DNA from 2 places in the Bacillus sp. WC2503 genome. Region 1 is predicted to be linked to the other one. Evidence: a T-box and tRNA genes for the amino acid it is inferred to sense, from the RefSeq annotation. Region 1 holds a T-box; the other holds one or more tRNA genes.
The links. A T-box is a leader RNA that pairs with one kind of tRNA and senses whether it is charged. The one in region 1 lies ahead of alaS (alanine--tRNA ligase), so its partner is inferred to be a tRNA-Ala.
Positions count from the first base shown of each region.

Region 1 (6,859 bases):
GTTTTCTGCAAATTGCTGGCACGCTTCACCACGTGGGCCAATTGTACCATTCATATTTTTAGGTAAACCTACTACTATTTTGTCCACATTGTACTGCTTTACTAACTCAGAAATACGGTCAAAACCAAAGTGACCTCGTTCTTCGTTAATCTTGATTGTTTCCAATCCTTGTGCTGTCCAGCCCATTTCGTCGCTCATTGCAACTCCGACTGTTTTTGTACCCACATCTAAACCTAATATCCGCATAAACTACTCCTCACGATGATGTTTCAAGTAAGACTTCACAAGCTCTTCAATTATCTCATCACGTTCAAGTTTGCGAACGATGCTTCGTGCATCTTTATGGCGAGGTATGTATGCTGGATCTCCACTTAATAAATAACCGACGATTTGGTTAATCGGATTATAGCCTTTTTCTTGAAGTGCATCATACACAGTTAAAAGTACATCATTTACATGGACACTCTGTTTTTCATCTTGAATGCTAAACTTCATTGTTTTATCAAAACCGTCCATTTCAAGCACCTCACTTATATAGTAAGTATAGGGAGAAGAACTTCTCCTCTCCCTACCATTGTACACTACTATCTCTTTATTTTGAAACAGATTTAACGTACTCTTGTACAAATGCTAAAGCTTCTTCAACTTGTGCTGGGTTTTTACCGCCCGCTTGAGCCATATCAGGACGGCCACCACCGCCACCGCCACAACGAGAAGCTACTTCTTTCACAAGTTTACCAGCATGGTAACCTTGGCTAATTAAATCTTTCGTTACGCCAGCTAAAATGTTTACTTTATCGTCATTTACAGACACTAATACAACAACTGCAGACTCTAATTTATTTTTAAGGTCATCCATCATCGTACGTAAGTTGTTCATATCTGCAACATTTACTTTCGCTGCTAATACGTTTACGCCATCAACTGTCATTACTGAATCAGTTAAGTTTCCAGCTTCGATATTGCTTAATTTTGCAGCAAGAGATTCATTTTCTTTTTGAAGTTGTTTCACTTCAGCAAATAAGCCATCAACTCTCGTTAAAATATCTTTCGGATTTGTTTTCATTTTTCCTGCTGCTTCTTTTAATAAACCTACTTGATCGTTCATTAATTCGTATGCAGACTTACCAGTTACCGCCTCAATACGACGAGTTCCTGCACCGATACCAGACTCAGCAACGATTTTGAAAATACCGATAGAAGCTGTGTTATCAACGTGACAACCACCGCAAAGCTCTAAGCTGTAATCGCCTACTTGTACAACGCGTACAACATCACCGTATTTTTCACCGAATAATGCCATTGCACCCATTTCTTTCGCTTCTTCGATTGATTTTTGAGAAATCTCAACGTTAATACTTTCCCAAATTTTCTCGTTTACGATACGCTCAATTTTTTCTAATTCGTCAGCTTGTACTTGACCGAAGTGAGAGAAGTCAAAGCGTAAACGTTCAGAAGTTACAAGAGAACCTGCTTGGTTAACATGCGTTCCAAGTACATCTTTTAACGCTTGGTGTAGTAAGTGAGTTGCTGTATGGTTTTTCACAACGCTACTACGGTTTTTCGTATCGATAACAGCTTTTACAGCCGCACCTTTCGTTAATGTACCTTCTTCCACAACTACTTTGTGTAAGTTTTGACCATTTGGTGCTTTTTGTACATCTTTTACAACAACTTTCACGCCATCAGCAAGAAGGTAACCACGGTCTGCAATTTGTCCGCCGCTCTCAGCATAGAATGGTGTTACATCAAGCATTAACTGTCCTTCTTCACCTGCTTGTAAGCTATCTGTATACTCACCGTTTTTCACAAGTGCAACAATGTTACTTTCTGTTGCAACTGTACCGTAACCAACGAATTCGCTCGCTACTTTAACTTCACCAAGTACACCGCCTTGAACTTGCATAGAATCAACGTCTTGACGAGCAGCACGTGCACGCTCACGTTGTTTTTCCATTTCAGCTTCAAAACCTTTATGGTCAACTGTCATACCAGCTTCTTCTGCATATTCTTCTGTTAATTCAATTGGGAAACCGTACGTGTCGTATAAACGGAACGCATCTACGCCAGAAATAACAGTTGTTTTTTCTTCTTTCGCTTTTGCAATAACTTCAGCTAAAATTGCTTCACCATCATGAAGTGTTTCGTGGAAGCGTTCTTCTTCATTTTTCACAACTTTTGCGATGAAATCTTTCTTTTCCAGTACTTCTGGATAGAAGTCTTTCATTACTTCTCCAACAACCGGTACTAATTCAAACATGAATGGACGGTTGATGTTTAATTTCTTAGAATAACGAACAGCACGGCGTAATAAACGACGTAATACATAACCACGGCCTTCGTTAGATGGAAGAGCACCATCACCAACAGCGAATGTTACTGTACGAATATGGTCAGCAATGACTTTAAACGCCATATCTTTTTCTAAGTCTCCATTACGATACTTCTCACCAGAAATTGATTCTGTTGCACCAATCATTGGCATGAATAGATCCGTATCAAAGTTCGTAGGTACATCTTGAACGATAGATGTCATACGCTCTAGACCCATCCCTGTATCAATGTTCTTCTTAGGAAGTGGTGTATATGAACCGTCTGGATTATGGTTAAATTGAGAGAATACAAGGTTCCATACTTCTAAGTAACGCTCGTTTTCTCCGCCCGGATATAATTCTGGGTCACTAAAGTCATTACCGTAAGCTTCCCCGCGATCATAGAAAATCTCTGTATTCGGTCCACTTGGTCCTTCACCGATATCCCAGAAGTTTTCTTCTAAGCGGATGATGCGCTCTTTTGGAACACCCATTTTCTCATTCCAAATTGTAAATGCTTCTTCATCTTCCGGATGGATTGTAACTGATAGTAATTCTTTATCGAATCCAATCCACTTGTCGCTCGTTAAAAATTCCCAAGCCCAAGTAATTGCTTCTTCTTTGAAGTAATCACCGATCGAGAAGTTCCCTAACATTTCAAAGAATGTATGGTGACGAGCTGTTTTCCCTACGTTTTCAATATCGTTTGTACGAATTGATTTTTGAGCATTTGTAATACGTGGATTTTGCGGGATTACGCGTCCATCAAAATATTTTTTTAATGTTGCTACACCACTGTTAATCCATAGAAGAGATGGATCTTCATGTGGGACTAGTGATGCACTAGGTTCTACTGCATGTCCTTTTTCTTGGAAAAAGTCTAAAAACATTTGACGAATTTGTGCGCCTGTTAGTTGTTTCATTGTATTTTCCTCCTTAAATATAAAAAACTCCCGCCCCTATAAAAGGGACGAGAGTTAACTCGCGATACCACCCTAATTATGAATTGATTATTATAACAATCAATTCATCACCTCATGGTGCCGTAACGTGGCAAGACGGCAGTGATTAGCTGCTCTCAGGATTAGCTTTCTGTTACCCTTCATTTAAAGCTCCTTTCAGCCAGTGGAAGCTTCTCTCTACAAATGGACTGTAACGTACTTGTTCCGTCATTGATTTAATGTATTATATGACTAAATATAATAGAATTCTCTTAAGTTTGTCAATGTAGATAATCATTTATATTGTATCAATTGTTTATTACTCATAGTTATTCTACTATTCATTCTTAACAGCCTTTCAATATATTATGCATTTATTACTAAATAGGAATCTCCTCACAAAAAATACTTTATGCAAATTTCTAAATATTACATTATTTGTTATAATTAAATTATTAACAATAAAGGAGCGATTACAATGACAACTTTATTGAATCAAGCTAGAGAAATGTTAACAACTGATGAAAAAATTCTTTTTTATGCAGCATGTTCATTAGACATATTTATTTATCGTTCCGTCGCAAGGCCAGGCCTATTGATTTTAACGGACAAAAGGCTATTCTTTTATGGACCAGATGTAAGTAAGAATCCAACATTTGAAGAGTACGCTTTCGCAAAAATTTCTAATCTAAAAGAACAAAAGCACCTTTTCAGCAATCAAATTGTATTTATGTATGATACGGAATGGAAAAGAATAAAACATATTCAAACAACTGATGTGAGCTCTTTTGTTCAAAAAATAAAAAATCAGCTCCCTAAATAATCATATGATTAGCCCTCTATTTTTTAAATAGAGGGCTTCATTTTAAACATCTTCTCTTTTCCAAAGAGGCCTCACATGAACAATCACTGTACGAATAACTGCTAAAATCGGAACCGATATTAGCAATCCTACAATCCCGGCTATCTCTCCTCCAACTAGTAAGGCAAGCATAATAATAACGGGGTGCATACGAAGCGACTTACCAACGATGTAAGGCGATAAAATGTTACTTTCCAAAAATTGCAAAATAGCAATTGTAATCCCCGCCTTAATGAGTAAACTCGTTGATACCGTTGCCGCAATCATCAACGTGGGAATCGCCCCTAAAATAGGACCAAAGTATGGGATTATATCCGTTACCCCAATAATAATGCCGAGCAGCAATGGATACTTCATACCGATAAACCAAAAAGAAAGAACAGATACTCCCCCTAATACTAAGCAAACAAATAACTGTCCTCGAATATAACTTCCGAGTGATTTATCAATTTCTTTCGCAAGCATTTGACCCGTACTACGCCACTTACTCGGAACTAGTTTCCAAAAGATATGATAAAACTCACCGTAATCTTTTAATATGTAAAATACAATGAACGGAATCAAGAAAATAATGAGCAATGAATCCAGTACACCACGGGCTGTGCTCATAACTTTATTTAAAAGCGTTTGTATCTTCATTTCTACACCAACGAAAATTTGCTTTACCTTTTCATGAATAAATGATGGGAAATTCGCTGTTTGTTCTGTAACGCCATCCATCCAAGAATCATACATTTTTGTGAACTGCGGAAATTGTTCATTAATTTCTTGTAACTGTTTAATAACAACTGGCGTTCCTTTATAAATCCCATAGCCAATCCCGCCAAAGAACAGGATGTAAATGAGCAAAATAGCGAGTGTGCGCGGCATCCCTTCCTTATGAATTTTTTCAATTAAAGGATGCAATAAATACGCAATAAAACAAGCGATAAGAAACGGTGTAATCGCCACTTTACATACAAAAATAATCGGCGCCCATAGTGGCTTGATCTTTAAGAAGACAAGCAAACAAAGAAATACAAGTAACAATAATCCTAAACGGTATATCCAAATGATTTTAAGATTCTTCACACGAAAAACCTCCTCCACCTTTATTTTGAAAATAAATAGGGTAGGTTATGTGCAAAACTTTTAAAATCTTTTCATACAGACCATACTGTTTTGTAAAGACGTACATATACATAACATAACAAGGACAACCATCCCTGAGAATGCAGCATGAAACAATATAATCAGGAGGACTCATAATGGTTTTATTTATGCTCGTATTATCAGCACTTTTTATGATTCTTGAATGGGTTTGTATCGGATTTGGTATTTGGAAAGGTTTCTTTATTCGTTCCTCACGAAAAGAGAGGGCGAAGCAATTATTTCATTACGGAATGCTTGGTGTTGGGTGTTACGGTCTATCTTATCTCTTCTCTGAAATTGGACTTTTATATTTGCATACGAGCGCATAAAAAAACTCCCTTATCATGAAGGGAGTTTTTTACGTTTATAAATAAGATTTAATCATCTTACGTGCTTTTTTCATATTGCGTTTTGAAAATACATCTTGCTTGCGAGCATATTGATATGCTGCAGCTCCAACACCTAATGCGATTAATGAATTGCGTAGATTCAAAGTAAATCCCCCTTTTCGTTATCCGATCGTTCTTTCGTTCTCATCAAATAAATCATCAAGAGAGCTTAATGAACCATCTTCCTCTACTTGATGCGTATGGATTTTCCCCTTTGAAACCGATAATTCGATATAACAATTCCAGCAATAAAATTGGTTGACACCTATTTTTCCGATGTCTTTCCCTTTGCAATTTGGACAAATAAACATATGGCTTTCATCTCCTTACAGTCTCCCAGATTCTATTCGCCATTATGTCCAAACCCCATTCATTTATACATTGCTGGAGCCTTTCAACGTTATACGTTTGAAAGTTTCACTATATAATTTCACCTCGTTACATGAAATCATACGGTGAAATGTTTTCCACGTCCATTTCCTCGCCATTAACCGTTACCATCTGCACCTCTCCTTGTGATTCTTGCAAACGACTAGCTAAAGTCGTTTGACGCATTGCATCGTCAAGGCGATTTACACCGGATTGAAAAGCCGCTTCCTCCCCACAAATAATAAGGAATTTCTTACTTCTTGTAATGCCCGTGTAAATTAAATTACGACGTAACATACGGTAGTAGCTCTTTACAATCGGCATAATAACTATTGGAAATTCACTACCTTGTGATTTATGAATCGAGCAGCAATATGCATGGGTAATTTGATTTAAATCCGGCTTTGTATACGTTACTTCGATTCCATCAAATGAAACGATAATCATGTCCTGTTGCTCAACATTTTCTTTTGCATAAAACACCGAAACAATTTCTCCAATATCACCATTAAATACTTGGCTTTCCGGCTGATTGACTAATTGAAGTACTTTATCACCTCTTCGATACACAACGTCACCGTAGGCAATTTCTTTACTTTTTTCTTTTTTCGGATTAAACACTTCTTGAAGAGCTTCATTTAACACATTAATACCTGCTGGTCCGCGGTACATAGGTGCCAACACTTGGACATCTCTTGCGCTAAACCCTTTCGTCTTCGCGTTTTCACATACTTTTTTTACAACTTCAACAATTTGAGCCCCTGCACAGCTGATAAATGAACGATCTTTTTTATTTTGAGCTAAATCCGGTGGAAGTGTTCCGTCTTTTATCGCATGGGCAAGCTGAATAACAGA
Region 1 is NZ_JBQYMD010000001.1:3,614,388-3,621,246, forward strand. Features, by position in the region: gene ruvX (Holliday junction resolvase RuvX) at 1-246, opposite strand, end outside; gene ACUN26_RS18560 (IreB family regulatory phosphoprotein) at 250-516, opposite strand; gene alaS (alanine--tRNA ligase) at 593-3,235, opposite strand; T-box leader at 3,276-3,494, opposite strand; gene ACUN26_RS18570 (PH domain-containing protein) at 3,732-4,076, shown strand; gene ACUN26_RS18575 (AI-2E family transporter) at 4,119-5,186, opposite strand; gene ACUN26_RS18580 (hypothetical protein) at 5,363-5,575, shown strand; gene ACUN26_RS18585 (YrzQ family protein) at 5,611-5,739, opposite strand; gene ACUN26_RS18590 (hypothetical protein) at 5,758-5,946, opposite strand; gene recD2 (SF1B family DNA helicase RecD2) at 6,074-6,859, opposite strand, start outside.

Region 2 (6,859 bases), 1.2 Mb from region 1:
GATATCAGCACCTTTTTCTTTCACTAATTCTGCTAGGCCTTCAGGATGCGTAGAACCTACTCCAGCATTAATATTCATACCATTCGGTGAAGTTCCCATTGTTGAAATATCAGCTTCTAAATCCGCAAATAAGTACGGCGCTAAAGAAGACGTTGCACCATGTGCACAATCTAAAGCGATATGTAAACCAGAGAAATCTTCTTCTACAGTTTGTTTAATGTATTGTAAATATTTTTGTCCACCTTCAAAGTAATCGCTCACTTGTCCAAGGTTAGTACCTGTTGGACGTGGCAATTCATCAACTTCTTTGTCTAATAAAGCTTCGATTTCTGCTTCTTGCTCATCTGTTAATTTAAAACCGTCTGAACCGAAGAATTTAATTCCGTTATCTTGTACCGGATTATGAGATGCAGAAATCATCACACCCGCTTGTGCGCCTAACGCCTTTGTTAAATAAGCAACACCCGGTGTAGAAATAACACCAAGGCGCATTACTTCTGCTCCAGTTGATAATAGACCTGCTACTAAAGCTCCTTCTAACATATGACCAGATACACGTGTATCACGACCGATAATTACTTTTGGACGATCTGTATCTTTTGTTAATACATAACCACCAAAACGTCCAATTTTGAAAGCTAATTCAGGTGTTAATTCCTCATTCGCAACTCCACGTACTCCATCTGTACCAAAATATTTACCCATTATGATTCGCTCCTTTTTCTTGCTCTTTTTGATTATCTACCGTTGGTTCTTGACTAAGTTCTTTATCTTTATCTTTGTCTTTTTCTTTGTCCTGGTCTTTTTCTGGATTAGTTTCAGGATCTTTTGGTTTTTCAGTTTGATTATCTTGATTATTATTTGAATCTGGTTGTTCACCATTACCCTGTACTTCTTGATCTGGCTTTTCTTTCTTCACAATAGTAACTTTAGCACTTTTTTGTTTTGGCTCTATTGAAATATTACCAGGACCGCTCACTTGAATCGAAACATCCTTCGTCCCTGGCGATACATTTTGCAAATTAATTACCGCTGTTATTTGAGCAGCTGTTATTTTATCTACTATACTTGCTTCTCCTGAAATATCAACGCTTATCTTTCCATCCTGTGGCGAAAGTAGCTGAGCAGTGACATCTTTAGAAACTCCATTTTTTTGAATCGAGACACCTTCAATTGTTCTAGTTTTTGTTTGTTTTACTTTTTGTACCCCTACGGAAACCCTCACTTGATTTGGTTTAGAACTCGTTACACCCTTTGGCAATAAAACAGAGGTATCGAATGTTGTAGACTCAGTCAATTGACTAAGATCTACTTCGACCCCCTCTATCGATTGTATATTATCCAAAATATCTTTTGGACCCGCTATCGTTACTTCTCTCGGTTCAACGCTAATATTTGTAACGGCCAATCCTTCTGGTAAACTCCCCTTTTTCGTATACGTTACAGGAACAGTTTTTTCCGTATTATTGGCCGTAGCTTGCGTCGCCACATTCAACGTTACACTAATTTTAGATGGACTTGTTCTTACATTTAAACGTTTTCCTTCTTTATTGTATAATGTAACTTCAGCTGTTTTTGTAACAGTTTTATTAACACCTTTTAAATCAATATACGCCTTAGCAGATGAAATACTTTCGATTTCTTCTTTCGTCCCAACTACCTCAACAGTATCAGGTTTAATGTTTGATTTTTCGAGAGTAGCACCCGCTGGCATCTGATCCTCATTTGATAACTTTAAGTCTACATGAACATATTTTCTCGCTTTTTCATGAAGAGTAACTTTAATTGTTGATGGCTGAACTGTTCCCTTCACATCATCTGGAAGCCCGTTCGTTTTCAAAGAAACTTCATAAGTCCCTTTTGGACTATCTCGCAAATCAACCGTTATATCAAATTGTTTTTTTGCTTTTGCTGTAGCAACTGCTGCTTTTGGGCCTTCTAACTTCACCTTAACGCCCTCTGCCGGAATACCACTTACAATATATTTATCTTCATCATACTTAAGGTTAATAGCATGATTAGTTAATGTTTCTTTCGTATCATTTGCGAAAGGTAATATACCCGATGTCGTATTCTTTTCAGTTAAAGTTGCGGACATAAAAAGCATACACGCCAATAGTAATGAGATTCCTTTTAAAAACCAATGATTCTCCATTAACTTATCCATGACGCTTTCTCCTCCAATTCCATAAAGACGAAGAAGTCGTTTTTTCGTTCCCACTAAATTCTGCTAATAACATATCCTTCAGTTGTTCTGTCTTCAAATCACGATGCAACTTACCATTTTTCGTTAAAGAAATTTGGCCTGTTTCTTCAGATACAACTACTGTAATACTATCAGTGACTTCACTAACTCCCATTGCAGCACGATGCCTTGTTCCTAACTCTTTAGAAATAAAGGGGCTTTCTGATAATGGAAGATAACAAGCCGCTGCTTTAATTGTACTTCCTTGCATAATTACGGCTCCGTCGTGAAGAGGCGTATTTGGAATGAAAATATTAATGAGTAACTCCGATGATACATTTGCATTTAACGGAATACCCGTTTCCACATAATCACCCATTCCGGTCTCTTTTGACAACGTAATTAATGCACCAATTCTACGTTTTCCCATATATTCCGTTGCTTTTGCTATCGATGTTGCAACAATTTCAGGTTCATCATCCTCCTGAGTTCCAACACGCGAAAATAAACTTCCGCGTCCTAGCTGCTCAAGTGCTCTTCGCAATTCTGGCTGGAAGATAATAATAACGGCTAAAAATCCCCACGTTAATACTTGTTCCGTTAGCCAATAAAGCGTATGCAATTCAAGGAAAATACTAATCATCCGAACGACAATAATAACTGTAATCCCCTTTAAAAGTTGAACAGCTTTTGTCCCTCGGATTATAAGAATTAGCTTATATATAATAAACCATACAACGGCAATATCTAATACCGTACTAAGATATTTCAAAATGGTCGTATCTTCAAAAGGCATGCTAACCCTTCCTCCTACTTACGAGCAATTCTATCCATATATTGAAATATTGTTTTATGCTCTATCTGTATGTATTTCCAACAACTAGTTAATTATACCATACATGAAACAAACGACAATTACAAACAACCCCCTTTAAATCAAATTGGTAAGATGTCAAACAATCTTATCGTACAGTATAATATAAATCATTATTATACGTCTATTTTCAAATAAAAAAAGCAACTTCTCAGTTGCTTTTCTTACATTTATTTTAGTTTTTCACCGAATAAAGAACCCATTAAAGCAACCGCGGTTGTTGCCGTTCTATTTCTCTCATCTAAAATCGTATTTACTTCAACAAACTCAGCAGATGTAACAATATCAGCTTCCGCTAACATTTCCATCGCTAAATGACTTTCACGATACGATAGACCACCAATTACAGGCGTTCCAACTCCCGGTGCATCATGAGGATCAAGACCATCTAAATCTAATGATAGATGTACACCATCAGTATGAGATAAATAAGCAATTGTTTCTTCCATAACAGCCGTCATACCCATACGATCAATTTCATGCATTGAGAATACTTTAATACCTTCATTGCGAATAAAGTCTTTTTCTCCTTCATCCAATGCACGTGCACCGATAATTACAACGTTCTCTTTTTTCACCTTTGGATATGCCCCGTATAAGTCTACAAGCGTGGGATGTCCATAGCCTAAACTTGCTGCAAGTGACATTCCATGAATATTACCAGATGGTGAAGTTTCCTCCGTATTTAAATCTCCATGTGCATCATACCAAATAACACCTAAATTTTTATAATGTTTTGCCACACCAGCTAGTGTACCAATTGCGATACTATGGTCACCACCTAATACAAGTGGAAAACGACCTTCTTCTATAATATGATCCACCTTACTTGCCAATTCATTACATACAGTCGCAACTTGTGTAAGGTTTCTTAATTTTGTATTTTCATCAACTTCTTTTTCTCTCTCTATACATATATCTCCCATATCTTTAATGTTATATCCAATTTCTTCAATTCTTTCAATTACCCCTGCATAACGGATCGCGCTCGGGCCCATATCAACTCCACGACGCATCTGTCCTAAATCCATTGGAACTCCAATAACTGAGATTTCTTTTTTCATAGATAGTATCCCCCTTTTATGCCTTCACTAAATATTTTAAATCTTTTATATACTCTGACTCAACTCGACATTTTTCTGTATGGATATACAATTTATTCACTTATATTTATGTTGAAATCCAAATCTTAAGACCATTTTATGTATAAAGTTAACTTAATGAAACAACTGCTATCATTATTATTAGATAATAATAAAAAACACTTCTACATTTAGAAGTGTTTTTTCGATGCAATTTTCCATACTGCTGCAATATTTCTTGCTGTCATTTCAATATTCTCTTTTGCCATCTTATATGCCTCGTCTAGTGCCATTGGAAAAGGCGTAATACTAAATACTGCATCGATTCCCTTTTCGTAAACAACTGGATAATTTGGAGATACCGATCCTCCTATAGCAATCACAGGAATATGAAGACGTTTCGCTCGCCCCGCGACACCAACAGGAGCCTTTCCATATGCTGTTTGTTCATCTATTCTACCTTCACCAGTTATAATTAAATCCGCATCTTCTATATGCTTATCAAAATTTGTATGATCCAATACAATTTCAATACCCTTTCGTAAGCTCCCCTTTAACACTGCAATAACAGCTGCTCCCATACCTCCTGCCGCTCCTGCACCAGGTATTTCAGATACATCCAAAGATACATATCGTTTAAGAATAGTCGCATAATGCTTTAAATTCTCATCTAGCCTTTTCAGCATCTCTACATCCCCACCCTTTTGAGCACCAAACACGAAAGATGCCCCTCTCATTCCGACTAATGGATTATTTACATCACACGCCGCTTCTATCGTTATCTCCTTTAGGCGTGAATCCATTCGTGAAAAATCAATCGTGACAATCGAATGTAATGTTCCTCCAGATGGATCTATTGCTTCACCCTTTTCATCTATAAACCTTACTCCTAAAGCCGATAACATACCTGCTCCACCATCATTTGTAGCGCTTCCTCCAAGCCCCAAAATAATATGCTTAACTCCTTGGTCTAGCGCATGTAATATAAGCTCTCCTGTCCCTTTTGACGTTGTAATGAATGGATTTCGCTTTTCAACCGGTACGTGTTGTAGTCCAGATGCCGATGCCATTTCAATAAACGCTGTCTTTTTATCTGTAGAAATGCCATAAAAAGCTTGTACGCCTTCTCTAAGCGGTCCTGTCACATAAAGTGATACAACGCTTCCTCCTGTGGCATCAACAAGTGAATCAACAGTTCCTTCCCCACCATCTCCAATTGGTATTTTTACATACTCTGCTTTAGGAAAAATTGCTCCAAAACCTCTTTCAATAGCTTCACATACTTCTATAGCCTTTAGACTTTCTTTGTATGAATCAGATGCAATGACAACTTTCACAATTATCCCCCATCCTTTATTTTTACGTTTTCTTCATTTTAAACGACAAATATGAAAGTTGTCTTTTTAAACACAAAAAAAGCGTACATCATATGATGTACACTTTCTCTATTTATATGGAGCCTAGCGGGATCGAACCGCTGACCTCCTGCGTGCAAGGCAGGCGCTCTCCCAGCTGAGCTAAGGCCCCGTAGTAATAAAGCGGAAGACGGGATTCGAACCCGCGACCCCAACCTTGGCAAGGTTGTATTCTACCACTGAACTACTTCCGCGAAAATGGTGAGCCATGAAGGATTCGAACCTTCGACCCTCTGATTAAAAGTCAGATGCTCTACCAACTGAGCTAATGGCTCGTAAATGGCTGGGCTAGCTGGATTCGAACCAGCGCATGACGGAGTCAAAGTCCGTTGCCTTACCGCTTGGCTATAGCCCATTAATATTTACTAGTATGCTTATCTTCTCAAAAAAATAAACCCTCTCAGGTTATTTTAAAGAAAATGGTGGAGGGGGGCAGATTCGAACTGCCGAACCCGAAGGAGCGGATTTACAGTCCGCCGCGTTTAGCCACTTCGCTACCCCTCCGACATTTAAACATATATGGTGGAGGATGACGGGATCGAACCGCCGACCCCCTGCTTGTAAGGCAGGTGCTCTCCCAGCTGAGCTAATCCTCCAAAAGTGGTGACCCGTACGGGATTCGAACCCGTGTTACCGCCGTGAAAGGGCGGTGTCTTAACCACTTGACCAACGGGCCAAAAATTTAAAAACTTTTTCCAAGCTTCCAACCGGGGTTGAACCGGTGACCTCTTCCTTACCATGGAAGTACTCTACCAGCTGAGCTATGGAAGCATAATGGCTCCGCAGGTAGGAATCGAACCTACGACCGATCGGTTAACAGCCGATAGCTCTACCGCTGAGCTACTGCGGAATAATACAAGCCTGGCAACGTCCTACTCTCACAGGGACAAGGTCCCAACTACCATCGGCGCTAGAGAGCTTAACTTCCGTGTTCGGTATGGGAACGGGTGTGACCTCTCTGCCATCATTACCAGACTTTTATCATTATACACATTCTTTTCAGAATGTCAAAAGGAATTTTAAATATATATTCCTTCAAAACTAGATAACATTTGCTACATATTATATGGTTAAGTCCTCGATCTATTAGTATTCGTCAGCTCCACATGTCACCATGCTTCCACCTCGAACCTATCAACCTGATCATCTTTCAGGGATCTTACTAGCTTACGCTATGGGAAATCTCATCTTGAGGGGGGCTTCATGCTTAGATGCTTTCAGCACTTATCCCTTCCGCACATAGCTACCCAGCTATGCCCTTGGCAGAACAACTGGTACACCAGCGGTGCGTCCATCCCGGTCC
Region 2 is NZ_JBQYMD010000001.1:4,790,287-4,797,145, reverse strand. Features, by position in the region: gene glmM (phosphoglucosamine mutase) at 1-705, opposite strand, end outside; gene ACUN26_RS24845 (CdaR family protein) at 698-2,167, opposite strand; gene cdaA (diadenylate cyclase CdaA) at 2,160-2,981, opposite strand; gene rocF (arginase) at 3,230-4,123, opposite strand; gene ACUN26_RS24830 (glycerate kinase) at 4,333-5,478, opposite strand; tRNA gene ACUN26_RS24825 (tRNA-Ala) at 5,596-5,668, opposite strand; tRNA gene ACUN26_RS24820 (tRNA-Gly) at 5,679-5,750, opposite strand; tRNA gene ACUN26_RS24815 (tRNA-Lys) at 5,756-5,831, opposite strand; tRNA gene ACUN26_RS24810 (tRNA-Gln) at 5,837-5,911, opposite strand; tRNA gene ACUN26_RS24805 (tRNA-Tyr) at 5,977-6,060, opposite strand; tRNA gene ACUN26_RS24800 (tRNA-Val) at 6,077-6,152, opposite strand; tRNA gene ACUN26_RS24795 (tRNA-Glu) at 6,158-6,232, opposite strand; tRNA gene ACUN26_RS24790 (tRNA-Thr) at 6,255-6,327, opposite strand; tRNA gene ACUN26_RS24785 (tRNA-Asn) at 6,332-6,406, opposite strand; rRNA gene rrf (5S ribosomal RNA) at 6,416-6,531, opposite strand; rRNA gene ACUN26_RS24775 (23S ribosomal RNA) at 6,623-6,859, opposite strand, start outside.
Region 2: it encodes a tRNA-Ala, which carries the amino acid that the T-box ahead of alaS (alanine--tRNA ligase) is inferred to sense. The anticodon was not compared.